Regions from separate parts of the Methylophaga marina genome, predicted to be linked through region 1. Evidence: riboswitches for the same ligand, from Rfam matches in the RefSeq annotation. Region 1 holds a riboswitch; each other region holds the start of a gene.
The links. Region 1 has a riboswitch for cyclic di-GMP ahead of QUE24_RS11720 (hypothetical protein). Riboswitches for the same ligand answer to the same signal wherever they lie in the genome.

Region 2: it holds a riboswitch for cyclic di-GMP, as region 1 does, so the genes downstream of both, QUE24_RS15175 (beta strand repeat-containing protein) here and QUE24_RS11720 (hypothetical protein) in region 1, are expected to answer to the same signal.
Region 3: it holds a riboswitch for cyclic di-GMP, as region 1 does, so the genes downstream of both, QUE24_RS12740 (hypothetical protein) here and QUE24_RS11720 (hypothetical protein) in region 1, are expected to answer to the same signal.
Region 4: it holds a riboswitch for cyclic di-GMP, as region 1 does, so the genes downstream of both, QUE24_RS02645 (hypothetical protein) here and QUE24_RS11720 (hypothetical protein) in region 1, are expected to answer to the same signal.

What each region holds. Positions count from the first base shown of each region.
Region 1 covers NZ_AP027741.1:2,276,955-2,282,054, reverse strand. The annotation lists gene QUE24_RS11730 (porin family protein) at 1-867, opposite strand, end outside; gene QUE24_RS11725 (polysaccharide biosynthesis/export family protein) at 895-1,446, opposite strand; gene QUE24_RS11720 (hypothetical protein) at 1,574-2,089, opposite strand; cyclic di-GMP riboswitch class I at 2,122-2,201, opposite strand; gene QUE24_RS11715 (hypothetical protein) at 2,383-2,832, opposite strand; cyclic di-GMP riboswitch class I at 2,869-2,947, opposite strand; gene QUE24_RS11710 (hypothetical protein) at 3,152-3,601, opposite strand; cyclic di-GMP riboswitch class I at 3,637-3,719, opposite strand; gene QUE24_RS11705 (sugar transferase) at 3,951-4,067, opposite strand; gene QUE24_RS11700 (undecaprenyl-phosphate glucose phosphotransferase) at 4,040-5,100, opposite strand, start outside.
Region 2 covers NZ_AP027741.1:2,993,556-2,998,655, forward strand. The annotation lists gene QUE24_RS15175 (beta strand repeat-containing protein) at 1-2,271, opposite strand, end outside; cyclic di-GMP riboswitch class I at 2,290-2,371, opposite strand; gene QUE24_RS15180 (EF-hand domain-containing protein) at 2,500-2,808, opposite strand; gene QUE24_RS15185 (cysteine desulfurase family protein) at 2,891-4,039, opposite strand; gene QUE24_RS15190 (hypothetical protein) at 4,243-4,434, opposite strand; gene QUE24_RS15195 (AraC family transcriptional regulator) at 4,574-5,100, opposite strand, start outside.
Region 3 covers NZ_AP027741.1:2,493,521-2,498,620, reverse strand. The annotation lists gene QUE24_RS12750 (hypothetical protein) at 1-205, opposite strand, end outside; cyclic di-GMP riboswitch class I at 232-314, opposite strand; cyclic di-GMP riboswitch class I at 684-773, shown strand; gene QUE24_RS12745 (PEP-CTERM sorting domain-containing protein) at 799-1,551, shown strand; gene QUE24_RS12740 (hypothetical protein) at 1,655-2,158, opposite strand; cyclic di-GMP riboswitch class I at 2,187-2,268, opposite strand; gene QUE24_RS12735 (Gfo/Idh/MocA family protein) at 2,466-3,473, opposite strand; gene QUE24_RS12730 (peroxiredoxin) at 3,635-4,150, shown strand; gene rpiA (ribose-5-phosphate isomerase RpiA) at 4,228-4,908, opposite strand.
Region 4 covers NZ_AP027741.1:532,075-537,174, forward strand. The annotation lists gene QUE24_RS02630 (metal ABC transporter permease) at 1-412, shown strand, start outside; partial or broken gene QUE24_RS02635 (metal ABC transporter solute-binding protein, Zn/Mn family) at 434-1,323, shown strand; gene QUE24_RS02640 (thioredoxin family protein) at 1,452-1,790, opposite strand; gene QUE24_RS02645 (hypothetical protein) at 1,968-2,507, opposite strand; cyclic di-GMP riboswitch class I at 2,525-2,611, opposite strand; gene QUE24_RS02650 (hypothetical protein) at 2,821-2,997, opposite strand; gene QUE24_RS02655 (hypothetical protein) at 3,003-3,608, opposite strand; gene QUE24_RS02660 (DUF6228 family protein) at 3,712-4,008, opposite strand; gene QUE24_RS02665 (hypothetical protein) at 4,122-4,337, opposite strand; gene QUE24_RS02670 (hypothetical protein) at 4,507-5,076, opposite strand.

The sequences.
Region 1 (5,100 bases):
TCTACTTGCTGATAAAGTATAACTATTCAGCTCATCTTCTCGGGTTGTACTGATTGAGTAATCTAATCCTGTACTTTGATCCGATGTTTCTGGACCAATTACCGGACTATTTTCACTATCCAGATAACGTGCACCCAGCAAGCCATTGACCGACCAAAGCTCAGATAGTTGATATTCACTAGTCAAGCCCAGTGAATAAGAATCATATTGATTATCAAGCCTGTCTGATTCAGCTTGATAATTAACGTAGGTAAACGATAAGCCACCATTTAGTCTTTCTGTGTATTGATGCTGCCAAGCTAAGTTCAAACTGGCTGTTTCATTATCCGTGAGGTTAGATGACGAACCAAGAATTGAGTTACTGTTGCTTGAGTCATCAGATTGTTTACGCGTTTGATAAGATAAACTCGTGCTTATAGTGTCCAGCTCCGTCAGCCTGTAACTAAATGATGGTGAGATACTCTTTGTAATCGTTGTAGAAATATTACTAAAGTCCGCCGTATCCTCTTCAGCAATATCCCGTGACTCACGTTCAGCATAGTCTAATTTCAGTCCGTAAGTACTTCGCTCGGTGGCATAAGTCGTATTAAAACTCGCAAATGGGTTTTCTTTATCAAGTTCTTTTAAGTCTTGATATCGACTAATTCTATACCCGAGACGTATTTCAGATGTCGAGTTCTCTAATGAGCGAGTTAGTGAAAGGGTTGGATCAATGTTCAAGCTAAAGTCATCTAACTCATCTTCCCGAAGTAATTCATTATCATCGTATTTAAATTTAGGGTCTGCCTGAGCATTAAATACCCATTCAGCTGCCGACGCATTGTTGCTTAGTAACATAGGCAACAGTAGCGGAATATATTTTATCATTGACACGCTTCTCAGCTATTATTCTGCTTAAGGTACGATGATGACGTCACCGCTTTCTAGTGTGATATTGGTATTCAGAGCTTTACCTTTTTTTATTTCAGCAAATTTAACCGGTAAGACTTGTTGAGTTGTGCCGGCTCTTCGTAGCACGATAATATTGTTCTCTTCCGCGTATGGCGATAACCCACCGGCTAAACTTAAAGCTTGCATAGCATCCAGAGGTTGATTCATTACAAACGAACCTGGATTTAGGACTTTGCCTAGAATGTGTACCCTATTACCTTCAACGCTAGTAACAGAGACTGTGACAACAGGATCAGCTAAGTATTCACTGAGTTTTTTGGTTAATTCTTCTTCGACGTCAGCTACTGTTTTATCTTTAGCAACAATTTCACCGGCTAGTGGGAAAGTAATAATACCGTCTGGCAGCACGACGGCTTGTTTTTGTAACGCTTCCTCATTCCATACTGAAATATCTAGAATATCGCCCGAATTTAATAGATAACGCTGGTCTGCAAAGACGCTTGAGGAAAATAGGGAAGTGAGAATCAAAAAGAAGAAAATGAAGCGTTTTGACATGAGGGAAAATCCTTATCTATAAATGACATTCAAATTTGATATTAACACTCTATTTTTCAAAAAAAAGGGAGCTTTTGCTCCCTTTCAATTTGTCACAGTAACTTACTGTTAATATAAATCTTAATTCTTATGCAGCAACTGCTGATTTTCTTCTAAGCCCTAAGAAACCTAGTAAAGCTGGGGCAAACAAGAATAATGCTGCTGGTACTGGTACTGCAGATACTGATACTTTGTATTCTAGCTTACTACCGCTGGCATCGAATATATCGAGGGCATACACTTTGCCTTGTTCTAAGAAAGCTATGAAGCTAGTGTTACCAATGATATCTATCGTTGTGTAAGCTCCACCAAATAGACCAAAACCCAAGGTAGCAGATTCCAGATTGGCTTGAGGCTCAAATGACCATTCAATTTTGACAGGTGTATTAGCATCGACTGATTTTATATTGTATTGTGAGTACCATCTATCTTTACCAACTCCACCAAGCTCCTTAACTTCTCCCGAACCTGATACTGTTGAACCAGATGCAGTATCAACAACTTGCGTAGCTAAAAAAGAATCCTCTGTAGACAAATTCAACGTTGCGGCATTGACGCCGACAGAGAATGTAAAAGCAAAAATAAATAGCATCACTTTTTTCATTATATTTTTCCTTATGTATAAGCAAAAATTAGCAATGCAACCCAGCCATCTCCTGCATTGAAGACCTGTGGCTTTCCGCCCTCACCTCACGATGAGTTTGGCTTATTAATTATCACGTCAATCGTATGATAATCGCTTATCTGACTTTTTCTAGTTGATTAAATAATACGAAACTTTTTCAATTGAAGTCTATTGTACCTTAGTACAACTTTATATGTCAGAAGCAAAAACCAATTACCCCATTAATACAAAAAAGGGAGCATAAGCTCCCTTTTTTATTAAAACTGTTATTTCTATGCTGCAACAGCAGTTTTTCTACGCATACCTAAAAAGCCTAATAAAGCTGGGGCAAATAGGAATAATGCTGCTGGCACAGGCACTGCAGAAACACCAAATGACATATTACCGGTAGTAGGCAACACATCAAAAGATACAGTATAAATACCTGATACAAGATTCAAGATTGTTGTAAAATCAGGGGCTATAGCAAAGATCTCAGAACCAATTGTCAATGTTCCTGAGGTAAATTTTGACGTTGGAGAGAAATCAAAATCAATCGCTGCTGGACCATCGCCAATCACTTCAAGTGAAAATGTAGTAGTAGTGTCACCAAATGAAGCACTTACAGCACTTGTACCGTTATCAAAGATAGTAGCACTATCTGTTGTTGATAAATTATATGTGGCAGCGTTAGCAGCAACAGAGAACATTAGAGCTACTACAAATAGCATCGCTTTTTTCATAAATAAATTTCCTTACACATAAATTGAAAAAACAAGCAATGCAGCCCAGCCATCTTTGCTTTAAAGATCTGTGGCTTTCCGACCCCGCCTCACGACGAGTTTGGCTTTAATCAATTATTAAATTACTAATTTAATAATTACCTATCTGACTTTTTCAGATGATTTCATATTACGAGTAAGGTTTGGTTGCTGTCTATTGTACCTTGGTACAATGTGCCTAATTAGTTTTAATTTTCAAGATTATAGGATATTAAAATTAGCATTATGCCAATAAAAAAGGGAGCCTATGCTCCCTTTTTTATTTTTGTGTAGCTCTTACTTACGCTGCAACAGCATTTTTTCTACGCATACCTAAGAAACCTAATAAGGCAGGGGCAAACAAGAATAATGCAGCTGGAACAGGTACAGCTGAAACACCAAATGACATGTTTCCTAATGCAGGAGTAATATCAAATGTGACACTGTAGATACCAGCAGCTAGGTTCAGAATTGTTGTAAAATCTGGAGTCACTGCAAACACTTCCGTGCCAATTGTTAAAGTCCCTGCAGAAAACTTGCTAGCAGGCGAGAAATCAAAATCGATTGCTGCTGGACCATCACCAATCACTTCCAATGAGAAAGTGGTATTAGTATCACCAAATGCAGCACTAACAGCGCTCGTACCACTATCGAAAATAGTAGCACTGTCTGAAGTTGTTAAGTTGAATGTCGCCGCGTTGGCAGCAACAGAGAACATCATAGCTACGACAAATAGCATCGCTTTTTTCATAATAAACTTCCTTATGCATAAGTTGAAAAAACAAGCAATGCAACCCAGCCATCTTTAAAAGTTTTAAAGATCTGTGGCTTTCCGACCCCGCCTCACAGCGAGTTTGGCTTTAATTACACAACATCTAACCCGCTGACGTTGTGTAAGATCATATGATTATGATCTTGCTACAAAGCCATCACCGTTGATGTCTATTGTTCTGATTGCTATTGAAAATAATGACGATAACGAGTGTTATCTAACATCAATGATTGATGCTTCTATTTCAATAGAGTTATATAATACCGTGTCTCACGGCAGGCAACAAGTTTATTTTCCTAAGTAAAACTACTGATACGCAATATGGAATTCAATAGGCGTTTTTACCCACAAACCCTTTGAATATCGTCAAGAAAATAATCTCAATATCTAATAACAATGACCAGTTCTGGATATATTTTAAATCGTAATGCACACGACCCTGCATTTTGTCCAAGGTATCAGTTTCCCCCTAAAGCCATTTATCTGGGCTAAGCCCGTAATACCTGGTTTGACTTTATGTCTCAACATATACCCTTGAATCTGAGCGCGGTATTGTTCGTTATGTGCTACAGCATGAGGCCGTGGGCCTACAATCGACATGCTCCCGCCTAATGAATTAAAGAATTGTGGCAACTCATCCAATGATGTTCTTCTCAAAAAACCGCCAAATGGCGTGATACGGCTATCATTCTTTTGTGCCTGTGTGACGGTATCTCCATCTTCTGTTACGGTCATCGTACGGAATTTCCATACCTTAATTTTTTCACCGTCCATGCCGTAGCGAGTTTGCTTGAAAAACACAGGCCCTTTCGATGTCAATTTAACCCCTGCGGCAATCACCATCATAGGAATAGCAATCATCATCAGGATAAGGCTGCTTAGGATAATATCTTCCAGCCGTTTAAGGATACTGTCGATACCAGCAAAAGGGGTTTCATAGACTGAAATAGCGGTGATTCCCTGGTAATCGACCCATCGGGAATTAAGCAAGTTAAATGTGAATAAGTCAGGAACAAGATACACAGAAGCCGTACTATCGGCTAATAGCTCAGTAATATGTCTGATTCTATGCTCAGCAGACATAGCCAAGGTGATGTAAACAGTATCAACCTTCCCTGCCTTACAATCTTCAATGAGTTGATTGAAATCACCTACTTTCTTATTTGTGACGACCAGATTAGGTTCTGTTTCTACCCGTTTTTGTGAACGATCATCATAGTATCCAACCAGTCTGAACCCAGACCAATCCATTTCGTTGAATGCACGTTCCAAACGCTTACCTAACGTTGTCTCACCGACAATGGCTACATTTCTGGTATTAACACCACGAGCTCGAAGTATGGCCAATGACGTTCTTACAATGGCATGCCAGGAAATTAACTCTATTGGTGTCAGTAAAAACCATAAGAAAACAAAACTATCGAGGTAGGTACCAGAATGAATAAAGAAAATATCAATCATGACCAGAATGAAAACGC
Region 2 (5,100 bases), 720 kb from region 1:
CCCCTCAACGTTGAACTCATCGTTATTATTGAGCACGCCGGTATTATTGAGCGTTGCACCGACTTTATTTTTTAAGACAGAGGCATTAGTCAGTGTGCCAGCATTCTCAAAGGTGCCGCTATTTACAAACACGCCAGTATTGACAATATTGCCTCCAGCCAGGTTTGTCACGGTAGCGAAGTTATTGAAGGTACTGGTGTCAGTATTATTTATCACGCCAGTATTGGTAATGGTGTTTTCATTATCCAGCAGCCAATAACTTGTCAGCGTGCCGGAATTGGCAATAGTCCCCGTATTTTGAAGGCCGACAGAGTTAATTGCCCCTTCACTATTCAAGGTGCCATTGTTAAAAAACTCTTCCGTGTTATTGATTGTGCCGTTAACCGCATTATTGATAACACCATAATTTATCAGCCGAGCGTCATTTGACAGCATTCCCCGGTTTGTCATCGTGCCACTACTGGACAGTGTCATCTCAGCCGAACCGGTATTACTGATGTAATTATAGTTAGTTAACTGGCCACTGGTTGAAAATACAGCCGTATTATTTATTTGTCGGTTATTAATCAAGGCGCCATTATTCGCTAAGGTACCTGAGTTATTCAGCGTGCCATCGTTCGTTAAAGAGCCCGAATCACTGTTGGTGAGTAAGGTTTCATTATCAAGCTGACTGTAATAGCTCATATTAAACTCACCTTCATTAGTGATGTTCGAGGGTGAATATTTCTGATTCAGCAATTTACCCTTCAGGTTAAGGGTGCCATCAGATTTATTGATGAGGGTATTAACGTTAGCAACCTCTGCATAGTCATCAATCAAAAACTGGCTGTAATTATTTACTGTGGCGCTATTAACAAATTTACCCTGATCAATAAATTGGCCGTGATTATTGATATCGCCATAATTTGCCATTGTGGAATATAAAGTGGAGGTAAATGTGCCCTTATTGTTCAGCACACCGCCATTGGCAAACACACCGCTGTTGAGGAATTGCCCGTTTTCGTTGTTATTTAAAGTGCCAGCATTAGCAAATTGACCACTATCTGAGTTAATCAAGCTACCCGCATTGTTGAGTGTGCCGGTTTCGTTATTTCTGATAATGCCGTGATTGGTTAAGGTGCCACCGGCCTGATTGCTGAGTATGCCGTTGTTATTCAAACTTGCTGTTGTATGATTAACAAAACTGGCCATATTAGCGTTGTCGAATCTGCCAGTTTGCTGATTGTTGAAAGTTGCGTGATTATTTACGATACCATTTGCTTGATTATTGAAGGCAGAAGCGTTGGTAAATTGAGCACCACTATTATTGTTGACTACACCGTTGTTATTGAACGTGGCATCCTTCTCATTGGACATCGTGGCATTGTTGTTTATTGTGCCAGTATTCTCTAGCTTTCCCTTTTTATACTCGTTACCAAGGTAAGTATAGCCAGCTCTATTTACGAAATTGCTATCATTTGTAATCAAACCTGTATTCGTGAATTTATAAAATGTGGTGAATGAATGACTGGTGGTATTGTTTAGTTGACCTGTGTTAAGGAATATACCCTCATTTTCTACGCTAGAGTCATTTTGAAAAACACCTTCATTTTTAAAAGATGAACCGATTCTATTATGAAGAAATCTATTATTCTGAAATATGCCTGAGGCTCTGTTTTCAACTTCGCCATATCTGTTATTAAAAAACAATCCCGTATTTTCGTATAGACCGGCGTTTGTAATCTTTCCGTAATTTTTTATCGTAGGCAGCGATGTACCGTTGTTTGTTACCACCCCATCTTGGTCAATGAATATATTGCCACCGTTACGATGCTCACCGGTCATTTCCCATCTACCATTGGTAGAGATATAACCGCCACTAAAATTCTCAAGGTAATGAGACTTAAAGACGGAGTTACTGCCATTTTGGATAGCCGCTTTATTCCAAATATTGCCTCTATAACTATCAAAGGTGGCATTATTCTCGATTAAGTGCTCATTGGTTATCCAACCCCGGTTATCGATTAAGCCATTATTAATTACAGTGCCAGAAGTCATATTGACAAAACTATTACCACCACCCGATTTAGATAGATTGCCACCTGCTGTAATAGTTATTTTACTCGCGTTTTTATATCCATCTAAGCCGATATAACCATCGCTAACGGTGATGGGAGATGTGTTTGTACCGTGGAGTCCTGTGACAGCATGCACAACTGACGGTGTCAGTAAAAATGAGCTGCACAGCAACGTAGTTGAGAGCGACAGAAACTGTCGTTGTTTATTTATCATCACTCGGATTCCTTGCGTTTGTGCAACCCAGCCACCTTGTTAAACAACAAGGCCTGTGGCTTTCCGTCCCTGATTCACACCAAGTTTGGCCGATTAAATAACACGTCGATCATAATGAAAGGGGGTATAGCGACTATCAGCCAAAAGTATGATTTTGTGAGAAAAATAAAATAAGCAATAAAAAAGGGAGTCACTGACTCCCTTCTAAATATGGTGTGATAAAAGAAATTAACTTTCTTTCTTGTCTTTGCAGGATGGGCCTTTATCGCCCTTATGTTTTTTATGGGCGGCTTTGGCTTCTTCTTTGGTCACTTGACCATCACCATTGGCATCCAATTTTTCAAAACGTTTTAATGCCGCTGCGGTCGCTTCCTCTTTTGTAATTACACCATCACCATTGGTGTCGATATGAGCGAAATATCCTTTTTTATCGTGTTTAGCCATATCGTCAGTTGATACTGGTTCAGCAAATGTAGCTGAGCTAATGGCCATCGCAGCTAAGGCTGTGAAAAGTGTTGTTGATAATGTTTTCATCATAAATCCCTCTTTTGTTTGTTGGGATTTTTAGACTACGCCGACCCAAGTTAAGAAATGGTTATTACATCCAAACAAATCAATATTATTTTTCTATCGCTAGTTTTATCTCAGCTACAGCGTGTTTAATTTGTGCTTCATCTGAGAAGCGTCCCAAACTGATGCGTAAAGATGATCCTGCTTCTTCATCTGTCAGCCCAATCGCTTTTAATACATGCGAAAGCAAGACCATTTCACTATTACATGCTGATCCAGTAGAGGCACAGACATTGGGTTGGAGTTTTTCTAATAGCTTATTCGCATCGCAACCAATGAATTGCACATTAATATTGCCAGGGTGACACTGAGTTTGTGTGCCATTCAATTTAAATGGAATATGTGTCGCTTCCAGTTGTTGTAGAAACAAACGTTTCAAATGCGTTAATTGTTCACGGTGAGTTTTTGCTTCTTGTTTGGTGATACGCATCGCTTCAGCAAAACCAACACACAGTGGGGTGGCCAAGGTGCCTGAACGCATTCCAAACTGCTGCCCTCCTCCCTGAATGAAAGGCGGTAACTCGGCTTGAAGATCATTTTTAATATAAAGCGCACCGATGCCTTTGGGACCATAGACTTTATGGGCAGACAAACTCAGCATATCGACATTCCAGTCTTTCACGTCAATATCCATCGCTTCCGGTGCTTGAGCCGCATCACAATGAAACAGAGCGCCTGCCGCGTGTGCCATTTCAGCAAAAGTTTTCACATCCTGAATGGTGCCAATTTCATTATTGACCGCCATAATGCAGACCAACAATGTCTGATCAGACAATAATGATTGATAAGCGTCTACATCAATCAGCCCCGTGCTATCGACTGGAATTTCTTTGACTTTGTAACCTAGTTTTGCGGCATAAAAATAGGCGGCATTTTTAATACATTTATGTTCGATTTCACTGATAAGGATGTCACGGCGATCTGTTGTATTGCCAAATAACACACTGGCAATCGCCTGATTATTTGACTCTGTCGCACCCGAAGTAAAAATCACTTCTTCAGAAGAGGCATTAATACAGTTTTCAATTGTACTGCGTGCGGCCTCAACCGCTGCCGCTGACTGCTGACCTAGAACATGGGCAGTGGAATGTGGATTAGCAAAAATCTCATGGTTATAGGGTGCCATTGCGCTAACAACGCGAGGCTCTATCGGCGTTGTTGCCTGATAGTCTAGGTAAATTGAACTACCGGTTTGCATTGACTGCTCCACTTTTTAATATCAGATAATCAGAGGGTGATATAAAGATTGACGTCATAGGATAGCGAGAAACACCAGCTATTGGCTACGCATAAACGTATTTATTGCACTGATAAAATCAACATGACGCTCAGATAACAGGCAAAAAAAGCTGTTACCGAGGAGGAGTAAAATCGGTAACAGCTTGAAGGATCATTAGCATTTTATTTTTTTATTATTTCCTGATGCGCTTTGTTGCTTGCTTCATTCGAAGAGAGCTTGTGACTTTCAACCAGACTGGTTTCAATTTTATTTATATTTTTGGGATCAACGTTTTTGCTATCGGCAACGGCGACAGAAGCAGAGCTGGCGATACTCAACGCACTAATAGAGAGAAAGGTATTTAATCTGTTCATAGGATGACTCCTTAAATTGACTGAGCTAATGATTAGCTACAGTTCAGTTATAGACCCTGGATACTGAATTTTTGCTGAACGAGATTAAGGAAGGCTTAAGTAATTAAGTAATAAAACAAAATGTGTTAGCTACTTCAAATTATTGTGCAAATAAATGATAAGGCGAGCTTCCAGTCCAACGCTTAAAGGCTCGTCGAAAATTATTCATGTCATTAAAACAGAGGTACTCGGCTATTTCCTGGCTATTCATCTGTTTAACCTCATACAAATAAATAGCGGTATGTTTTCTGACCAAATCTAATTGTTGTTGAAAGCTGGTTTGATGCTTTTTGAGCTTTCGTTTCATGGAGGCCGGGCTGAGGCCAAATGAAAATGACACTTTATCCAAATTAAGCGGTTCGTCTATATGTGACTGAAGGTAGCTGTATATTTGATCAAGAAAACTATACGGGCTGTATTCTTCAGAGAGTTGCTTGTCACTCTCTTTTAAGGCGCCCTGCATGCCAAACTTAGATGCATTCGGCCAAGGTGTATCTAAACAGTATCTGGGTAGGCGTATTCGGTTCATCTGTTGATTAAAGCGAATAGCTTGTCCAAAGTTGACCCAATATTGTTCAACGTATTCAGGTTCATCGTAGCTAAATTCAAACTGCCAAGGCATTTTTT
Region 3 (5,100 bases), 220 kb from region 1:
CAGTATCAGTGTCTGAGGTTAAATCGAAGCCTGAAGACCAACTGCTTGATTCACCTACAGTACCACCTGCTAAAACTGTACTGTTGTTGTTTACATCAACGCTTTGAGAAGCACCTGATGAACCAATTCCAGTCAAATTTAACGTAGCGGCATTAACACCAACCGAAAACAAAAGAGCTACAGCAAATAGCATCGCTTTTTTCATAATAAATTCCTATTTAATCTATGAAGCAATGCAACCCGGCCATCTCCAATTACATTAGAGATCCGTGGCTTTCCGACCCCGCCTCACGACGAGTTTGGCTTTATAAAAAACACATCACAAATAACTAATGATGTGACCATCTGAACTATTTCAGATGAATCGATGGTACAAATCACTGAATTTCAGAACCACACCAGTTAGTTAAATCTGGGATGTAACGCACAGCATTTGCTTGATCGCGTGATAATGATCACAAAAAAACTGTGAACTGGTTGTGAATTATTGCAAGAATTAACAATGAGACTTTCTATACACCGGGAATATGGAGTTGCACTATCAGCTTCATTGCGTTATCGCTAGATAGCAGCGAACGCATGTCACTTTACAAAAGTTAACTTTTGTAAAGAAAATACAAAACACGTTATTTTCTATCGCGTCTGGTTGGGTTAGAATTTCCTTGCTGGTAAAACCCAGCGCTCAATTTCAAAGCCAACCTTGGTGTGAGCCAAGCACGGAAAGCTACAGGTCTCAATTCTACTAATAAAAATGAGATGGCTGAGTTGCATTTTCACTTTGCGAATAAGGAAAATGGCATGAAAAAAACGTTACAAAACCTTCTCTTGGGTGGCTTCATTCTTGGAGCAATATCCACAACAGCTATGGCTGCACCTCAGCCCGTTGATTTGTCTTCATGGAAGGCAAATGGTAACGGTAACTGGGTATTACAGTCGGGTAATAATGCTGTTCAACAAGGAATCAACGGTACTCCAACCGTCTTTCACAACAATAAAAATAGCCAGGGCACGGCATTATCAGGTCAGATAACAGTAAAGACGACTGCTGACGATGATTATATCGGGTTTGTCTTAGGTTATAACAATAACGATCTAACCAACTCATCTGCTGATTATTTACTCATCGACTGGAAACAAGGAGATCAGACCTATTACGGTGCTGGTCAAAAAGGACTGGCCATCTCACAGGTCAGGGACGTATTGGGTGATAACTCTGGTGCTTGGTCTCATGATCCAAGCAAAAATGTGACCGAATTAGCCCGTGCAACTAACTTGGGCGATACAGGTTGGCTGGATAATACAACATATGACTTTGATATTACCTTTACATCCTCTTTAGTTGAAGTCTTTGTCAATGGTATAAAAGAGTTAAGTATTACTGGTGCATTCAGTAATGGGGCTTTCGGTTTTTATAACTACAGCCAGCAAAGTGTGCTTTATGCTGGAATTGAAGAAGTTGATGTACCATCTGCAGTTCCTGTTCCTGGTGCATTATTAATGTTTGCTCCTGCTCTGTTAGGCTTTATCGGCCTGCGCCGTAAAGCGAAATAATATCCAGCAATAAAAAAGCCGTGGTTCTTTACCACGGCTTTTTCACAATACTCAATATCTTGTCAGATAATTGAAGTGTCTCAGAAAATTTAAATTTCCCGAGCTAAAGCACGTTTTTTCTACGTAGACCAAGGAACCCTAACAGGGCTGGGGCTAAAAGAAAAAATGCTGCAGGAACAGGCACTTCAGAAACTGATTGCAGTGATACGTCATATTTAAAGGTGTTTCTGTTACCATTAAGCAGGTTAACAGAGGCAACTGTGCCTGCGTAAATCAAACCTGTAAATCTGAAATCACCTGAAATATCAAACAACTGAACCGGATCAACCCCATTATCAAAAGAAATAGTGGCTTCTGTCAGTGCGGCTACAGGATTAAATGACCACTCAATAATGGTTGAGGTATCTTCTGTTGTGGTCACATCGTAAGTTGAACTCCATGGCTCGTCACCGTTAGTGACGGTTCCACTACCTAACACTGTACTTCCAGTGTCTACTGATGTGGTCTGTGTGGCATTAGTTGAACCTGTTGGATTGATGGTGAGTGTCGCAGCATGGGCTGACACTGTGGTAAATAAAGCAATTGCAAATAGCATCGCTTGTTTCATATCAAATACTCCTTGATTTGTTACAAAGCAATGCAGCCCAGCCATCTCGCTCTTCATCAAGATCTGTAGCTTTCCGTCCTCGCCTCACGACGAGTTTGGCTATAACAGCCCATCACGAACGTGTTGAGCCGAACATACCCGCTATGAATGTAAATAAATACCTTACTAACGGGTACCAACAACAACTAGTTTGTTGTTGCTTCTACCCTAACATTGATAGTTCTCAAATTAAAGGGTGCACATTTCGGCTTTTCTACTTAAAGATCCGTTTGTTTGTATCAATTATGACTATCAGTGTTGCTGACTTTCAATCAATATCAACTTTTTTTGATTGTCGGACTGAAGCCAGAGCAGCACAAATAGCAGCACAATTATTTCTTGCATCTGTCATCGTGAGCTTGGGAGCCTTATTTTGCAGTATGCACTCAGAGAAATGCTCTATTTCCAGATTGAAATGATTGGCCTTTGGAATAGAGACGGTTTGTTCTTCCTCATCATTCCACCAGCTAATTGTGGCCTCTTCCGTTTCCGGTTGCCAAACGGTATGACATTTAATACCGCCTTTAGTCCCGATGATTTCATACTCGCTGCGTCTGGCATGCTCAAAACTCATTTCAAAATGAGCAAACTTACCATCCGTAAAATCAAATACACCACTCAAGCTGACATCCGCTCCACTGTCATTGAGCTTGGCCATCGCCATGGCTGCAACAGGCTCGTTATCAAACCATAGTCTTGCTGTATGAATAGCATAAGGACCAATATCCCACATGGCGCCACCACCATCGTTTATATCGCGATTGATCCTATACAGTCGAGCGGGTTTCATTGGAAAGGCAAACGCCGTTTTCATCGTGCGCACATCACCAATCTTGCCATCATCAATCAACTGTTTTACATAATCATGTTGGGGATGGAAGATATACATAAAGCCCTCCATCACCGTGACATTGTTTGCTTTCGCAGCTGCTTCAATCGCATCAATATCCGCCACCGTTAGTGCCATCGGTTTTTCAATCAACACGTGTTTACCGTGGTTTATGGCTTTCAAAGCCCATTCCGCATGCTCTTCATTCGACATGGGTAAATAGATAGCATCGATCTGTGAATGAGAAAGCAGTGCTTCAGGATCGTCCAAAGTCTCTACCTCAGTTTGTTCTGGCGCTAGTTTTTGCAAAACTTCTGCTGCAGCACCAGGACGACGACTAGCAATGGCGACCAATTTCGCATTAGCTGCTTCAACAATAGCGGGCAGTAATTTTTCGTTTACACGAGCAGCACCTAAAATTCCCCAGCGTAATTGTTTTTCAGCCATGTGTTTATATCCTTTTGATTCGAGTAAGTTACTAACATCATATCGACTCACCTTCACAATTCCAAACTGATAAAACCTCATGTTTCATAGTGTTTTTATCTCATAGCGATTGTCTTATGCTAGTTAACCTGTAAATAAAAATAATGGATTAAGGAGCAAGTATGACAATCGAAGTTGGACAGAAAATTCCCGCGGCGACACTCTCAGAATGTGTAGACTTTTCAGCAAGCAGTGGCTGCCCTGTTAACCCTCAACCACAAAATGTGCAATCACTCACAGAAGGCAAAACCATCGTTCTTTTTGGTGTACCTGGTGCATTTACTCCGCTTTGCTCTGAGGAGCATTTACCTGGTTTTATACGCCTTGCAGATGACATCAAAGCAGCAGGAGCAGATGAAATCTGGTGTATGGCCGTGAATGATGCCTTTGTCATGGGGGCGTGGGGTAGACAAGTCAACAATGAAGGTAAAGTTAGAATGTTGGCTGATGGTAGTGCTGAACTGACCAAGGCTATGGGCTTAGACCGTGACTTAACGGCCGGTGGCATGGGCGTACGCTGCTATCGTTTTGCCTGCATTCTGAAAGATGGCGAAGTGACATATATTGGTGTTGAAGGCTCGGGTGAGTTTGGTAAATCCAAAGCAGAAACCATTCTGGAAGAACTCAAAAAAGGCTAATGTCTTAGACTCTGAGTACATGGGGGAGCTCAACTCCTCCATGTACCATCATGTCATCACGCCAATGAAAAATAGTTTTAACGCCAGTGTTCTTCTACTTCACTTTCTCCACCAATAAAAATAGCGGAGGCGATATCACTGAAAATTCCGTGCTCAACAATACCGGGAATCGTATCTAAAATCATCGTCAATTCTAGACTATCCATATCCTTAAACTGCATATCCAGCACCAGACTACCACTTGCCGTGACAGCAACATTATCACCTGATGCATTTAGCCTGAGCTGCCCTTCTCCGCCCTGATGTTTTAGCTGGGTTAACACTAAACGCCATGCTTGCGGCATCACTTCAACTGGAATAGGAAAATTATCTCCAATATGTTCAACCAGTTTTGATTCATCTACTAATACAAAGAACTGATCAGCCGCAGAGGCCAATAACTTTTCATTCACCAAATCCTGACCGCGCCCTTTCAATAAGGTGAGATCCGGCGTGACCTCATCTGCACCATCAACATAGATATCTAGTGAATCAAGATCCGCTATCGATACGACAGGTAAACCCGCCTCACGTGCTTTGACTGCACTGATAGCAGAGCTACTGACAGTTTGAATATTTAATTTTTCGGCCTTACAACGCTTAGCCAGCGCTTCAATGAAAAAGTTAGCTGTCGAACCGGTTCCTAAGCCAACTACCATATTCTGCTCAACCAGATTGGCAGCATGCAGTGCCACTCGTTGTTTAGGATTAATAGCCATAGACAAACTCCTTATGCCATCATAAATAATCATCAGCTTACATAGCCAACACGTATAAAAAAACGGACAATCCTTGTGGTTGATGGTTCTTCGGTGAATTCCGTGCCCAAATATGATGCAGAAACTTGATGCCTTTCTCTATAGCTCATATCCTTAACGGCAACACTTCACTCGTTTTTCTCAAATCTCATT
Region 4 (5,100 bases), 1.4 Mb from region 1:
GAGTCTTATCGTATTAGCCATTATCTACCGGCCACTGGTAGTTGAATGCTTTGATCCCGGCTTCTTAAAAGCCGTAGGTGGTTATGGCCCTGTTCATCATTTCTTATTTTTATTTCTGGTTGTGTTGAACTTGGTCGCCGGTTTTCAGACATTGGGCACGCTTATGGCTGTAGGTATCATGATGTTACCCGCTGCTATCTCTCAGCTTTGGGTCAGAACACTACCAATGATGCTGGTCATTGCTGCATCGAGTGGTGCCTTATCTGGCTTTATCGGTCTGCTAATTTCTTACCACTTAGGTTCGGCGTCCGGACCAACTATTATTTTGACCAGCAGTTTTATCTATCTTGTCACTCTGTGCGTTGCCCCACAAGGGGTGTTAAAGCAGTGGTTCTATCGCTACAAACTCTAGTATCAAAACAAAAGGTTCACTATGTACAAACCGTTATTCACCTATCTGATTCTTATCGGCCTAACTTTTGTCATCAAATCCGCTTCCGCTAACACTATCAATGCTGTCACCAGCTTTGGCATTTTGGCTGATGTCGTCAAAAACGTAGGTGGCAAGCATGTAAAAGTGACCAGTATTGTGCCACCTAATGGTGACCCACACAGCTACGAGCCCTCCCAGGTGATGTAAAGTTAATCAAATCCGCAGACGTCATCTTTTTAAGTGGCATGGGTTTAGAGAACTGGTTTCAACGTTTAGCGAAAGCCGCCGGCACCAGCACAGCTCCGATTGCTGTTTCAAAAGGTATTGAGACCTATTCTGTAACAGCCGGCTATGGCCAGTTCAGAACGGATCCACACGTATGGAATGATGTCGATAATGTTCAGGTTTGGGTTAATAATATTGAAGCGGCCTTGATTGAAGTCAGACCAGATCTGACAAATGAAATACAACAGGCTGCTCAAGCGTACAGGGAAAAACTGACGGCACTGGATGCCAATATCCACGCAAAGCTGACAAGCCTGCCCACTGACAAACGTGACATTTTAACCAGCCATGACGCATTTAGTTATTACACAAAAGCCTATGGCGTCAGATTCTTATCTCCTCAGGGCGTTTCCACAGAAACAGAAGCCTCAGCTGCTACCATTGCTAAACTCATCGACCAGATTAAACAGCTTGGCGTGACACGTTATTTTCTTGAAAATTCTAATAACACCCGTTTGGTCAAGCAGATTGCTAATGCCACCGGGGCCAAACCAGGCGGCAGACTCTATCCCGAGTCGTTATCTGAAGAAAATGGCCCGGCTGCAACCTATATAAAACTAATGCAATACAACACACAACAAATCGTCACGGCCCTTTCCGAATAACGCCGAGATACCCAGGCTATTTATCTTCAGATAGTCTGTGTAGTGGCTCCTTAAACCGCAACACATGGTTTATATGCATAACTATTCTCAGAGAAAATCAGTCGGGACAAGGGCAAAACTGGCTCCGCTTAGTTGAGTTTCGACATCAATTCACGAACCTCATCAGCACGTAATGGCCTCACAAGACGACCCACTTCTTGACCATTGTCTAGCAGTATCAATGTCGGCCATAGCTTAACCTTAAACCCACGGCCCAATCGCTTGCCTTTGCCGTCGTAGATTTTGATATGACGTAGCTTCGTATGTTCATTAACTACTTCGTTAATAGCTGCACTTGCTGCCTGACAATGACCACACCATGGCGCGCCAAACTCAAGTAATACCTTCCCCGGCAATTCGCTGGTTTGCTCAAAGGTTAATGTTTCCTCTGCATAGGCTGAGTCGGTATCAGCTTGATCCATATTCATATACTTAACTCTATGGGTAAATGACAATCTCTTTACTCAAACGCCGAAAGACTCTTCTCTCAGCCACAAAAAAAAGGTTCATTTGCCATATCATCTTGCCATAAGTTTCTTTCAGGCAATAAAAAAGCCGTAATGAACTTAATCATTACGGCTTTAATCGGTTTAACAGTCTGGGTATTAAGCGACTGTTTTTTGAGCTCTACGACGTAAGCCCATGAAACCTAATAATGCAGGCGCAAACAAGAATGCTGCAGCAGGAATAGGCACTGCAGATACATTTAATGACATACCACCGATGTTGTCACCGTAGTTACTATCATTGATGAAGAACTGAACTGTGGCATCAGATAACAGTGTAAATGTTGCACCAAGTGCGTTCAGCAGCGCTAAATCTGCTGTCTCATATCTACCAGTATCGCTAGTGATGATATGAGTAGTGCCAGACGGTGTAGTGAATGAGTAGTTGTTGACCCAGCCTTTTGAACAACCAGTGCCATCAGCACTACAACCTTGCACTTTACCCCAAGCATTCCACGCTGTGTATGTGTCATCTTTAAATGGGCTTATTGAATAAGTACCTGCTTTCAGGTTGAGTTCAACAGCATTCGAAGAAGTGTTTGTTTTTGCATCAAGATGGACAGTTGCTGCGTTAGCAGTCAACGGCGCCATAATTAACAACCCGAGTGCGATTAATAAGTTTTTGCTAAATAACTTCATTACATAAGCCTTTGTTATTCTGCAACCCAGCCATCTTTATTCACTACTTATAAAGACCTGAAGCTTTCCGTGCTTGGCTCACACCAAGGTTGGCTTTATTAAGAAATTAATTTACTACAGCTACAGGGTAAATCGCTTTTATAGCTCAATCAATTGTACATTGGTACTAGAAGGCCTATATAAAAGTGGGTTTTGGCGATTTCTAGCATTAAGACTTCCCCACTCACATCAATCTGAACAGGCAAAGCTGGTTAGGAATACAACTATGTATCAAGTAGATAAATCAAACTCAGCGCGAAAATAACGTAACAAGCTAAAGTGAAAAATGACCAAACCAGAGAGTGAGTAGCCCTGACTTTTCCCCACCATAAGCTAGGTTCTCAATAAAGATCGCTTCTTGCATCCACTTGGCAATAAAGTGCATCGCCACCACAGCAAACAGAAACTGAATCAACGCTGGCACCCAACTCAAAACAGTCGCGCTTATCACTATTACTATTCATTATTCTCACGTGGATGTAGCTCAGACTCTATCCACTGCGCGACTTCTTGTTTGTCTTTTCGTTTTACCATCTGCCTAGTATTGATGTCTTTTGGATAAACGCAAGTGCCTGTATTGTGCTTCAACACAAATGCGCGTTTCGCCCCAACAGGGTGTTTACTTGGCGCATGAATTACTGCGGCTCTTAACTCGAGACATTCAACGTCTTCCAGTGAAGCGTTTAAACCTATTTCATTTTGAGTCTTTTCAATAATGTCTCGAAATGTTCCTAAAATCAGATAACTACCATTTAGCAACGGCCCTTGACGCAAGGTTTGCTGCACATTTTGCTCCGTAACATTAATGCGCTCAAACTCGGTCACAGCAAGCTTATGCTCCTCCCCGGACGTCATTTTTATCACGGCTTGTACACACACCACATGAACAGGCCGCTCCCCCATATTCACCAACATACACAGCGCATCGGGGTTCTCATTTTGAGCATGGTGAAAAAGAAGATAGGGCCGATTATTACGGCGATATTGACTAAGAATTAACTGTAAATAGACAAGCCAGATAATGGCCATAACAGCAGAGCTGACGGGGCCAACATACTCCATAGGTTCTCCTCCTCCGTGGGAAATTAATGTTTAGAGGGGTACTGACTAAGAACTCAGTGATGAGTTTCATTTAGTAAATTGATGAAGTGTGTGAGTGAGAAATCTATAGAAAGAAATCAAGTTTGCTGACACCTTGAACATGCATAGCCGTTGCCGTGAGCATGAACTCTCCGTCCAAAGCTCCCCATATCTTCTCCCCTTTCCAGCCTCGCCAGTTGTCTGCCATATCCCGAAACAGAAGACTTGGCGGGCCGACAAAATAGGTTGTTGTATTGACTTCACCTATAAATGGAGCGCCAGTAACAGAGGCAACAAAGTTTGAGCCCTCCTCGTTGCCACCAACGATCCTCAAGGAGAGGGTTGTGGCGTCATCACATGACTTGATTTCTATCGTTTCCATAGACCATTAACGCCAACAGCACGCGCGGCTGCGAAATGGAGGCGAAGCCGCAATGTAGTAGACGTCGCCGTGACTGTGATTGTTAGGCTCAATTACCGGTTTTGCGCCGATGATTAATCGACAAAACCGAAATAGTGGCCAACACCCAGAACGGTTTCCACAAATTTCTTGGCTGTAGCACGATCCATAATCACAGATTTGCCATCGACATTCAGATAAATACTATCCTCGTCATAGAATGAAGAGCGGCCAAACTCAATATCCATTTTTTCTTTCCCGCCCTGACATTTTACCGTTTCTTCAAAAACATGGTTGTCGCTATAACTCAAACCCTTCTTGTAAAGTGACGACTTTTGATCGTCAGATATGAACGTTGGGCTTCTGGCCTAACGCCAGCATCAGCCGGCGCGCTATTCGCGCGCGCGGCTGAATGCCATCGTTAGGCGATTGATCGTGTGTTGATTCTTTGCCTGGAAAAATAATTTCAACCAGACCCCTTTAATTCTTTAATTGCAGGGTGCGAAACGCCGCTTCGATGAATAACGCCTGGTTGAGAAACGGATTTTTACTGAATAGGTCGCCGGATGTCAATCGATCAATCAGTGACTGGCGCGGATTGCTAGTGTCTGTATTGGGTAAGTTAGCTGATGATTGGGGAATAAACTTGCCTGCATTCTCACTTGGCTCATGCACTAAATAGATTGTACCTGAAGCAATAGCGGCTTGGCGTCGTCGGTCACTGGCAAGTAACCCGGCTGCCAGTTCAACATCATCAGCATCGAGGTTGTTCTCTACAGCATAATCATACGCAGCTTCCAACGCTTCTCTGTCGCTTTCCGATAAAAAATCAAAGACATTTCCACTATCAGATGAAGGGTTAGGTCTTGGTATCGTTTCACGAATGTTGTGTTCTTGCTGCAAGGCATTTCTCAACGCTTGGCCATCTATATCAATTTCGGTATTGGCTGTTACCATGCTAACGGCTTGGTCAAGCAACGCTTGGCCTCTTGCTATGGGAAGGTAACTGGGCCCAAGTTCTTGGCGTAAAAACTCGTTCGCGCCTTGCACCAATAGGCTTATAGAATGACCTCG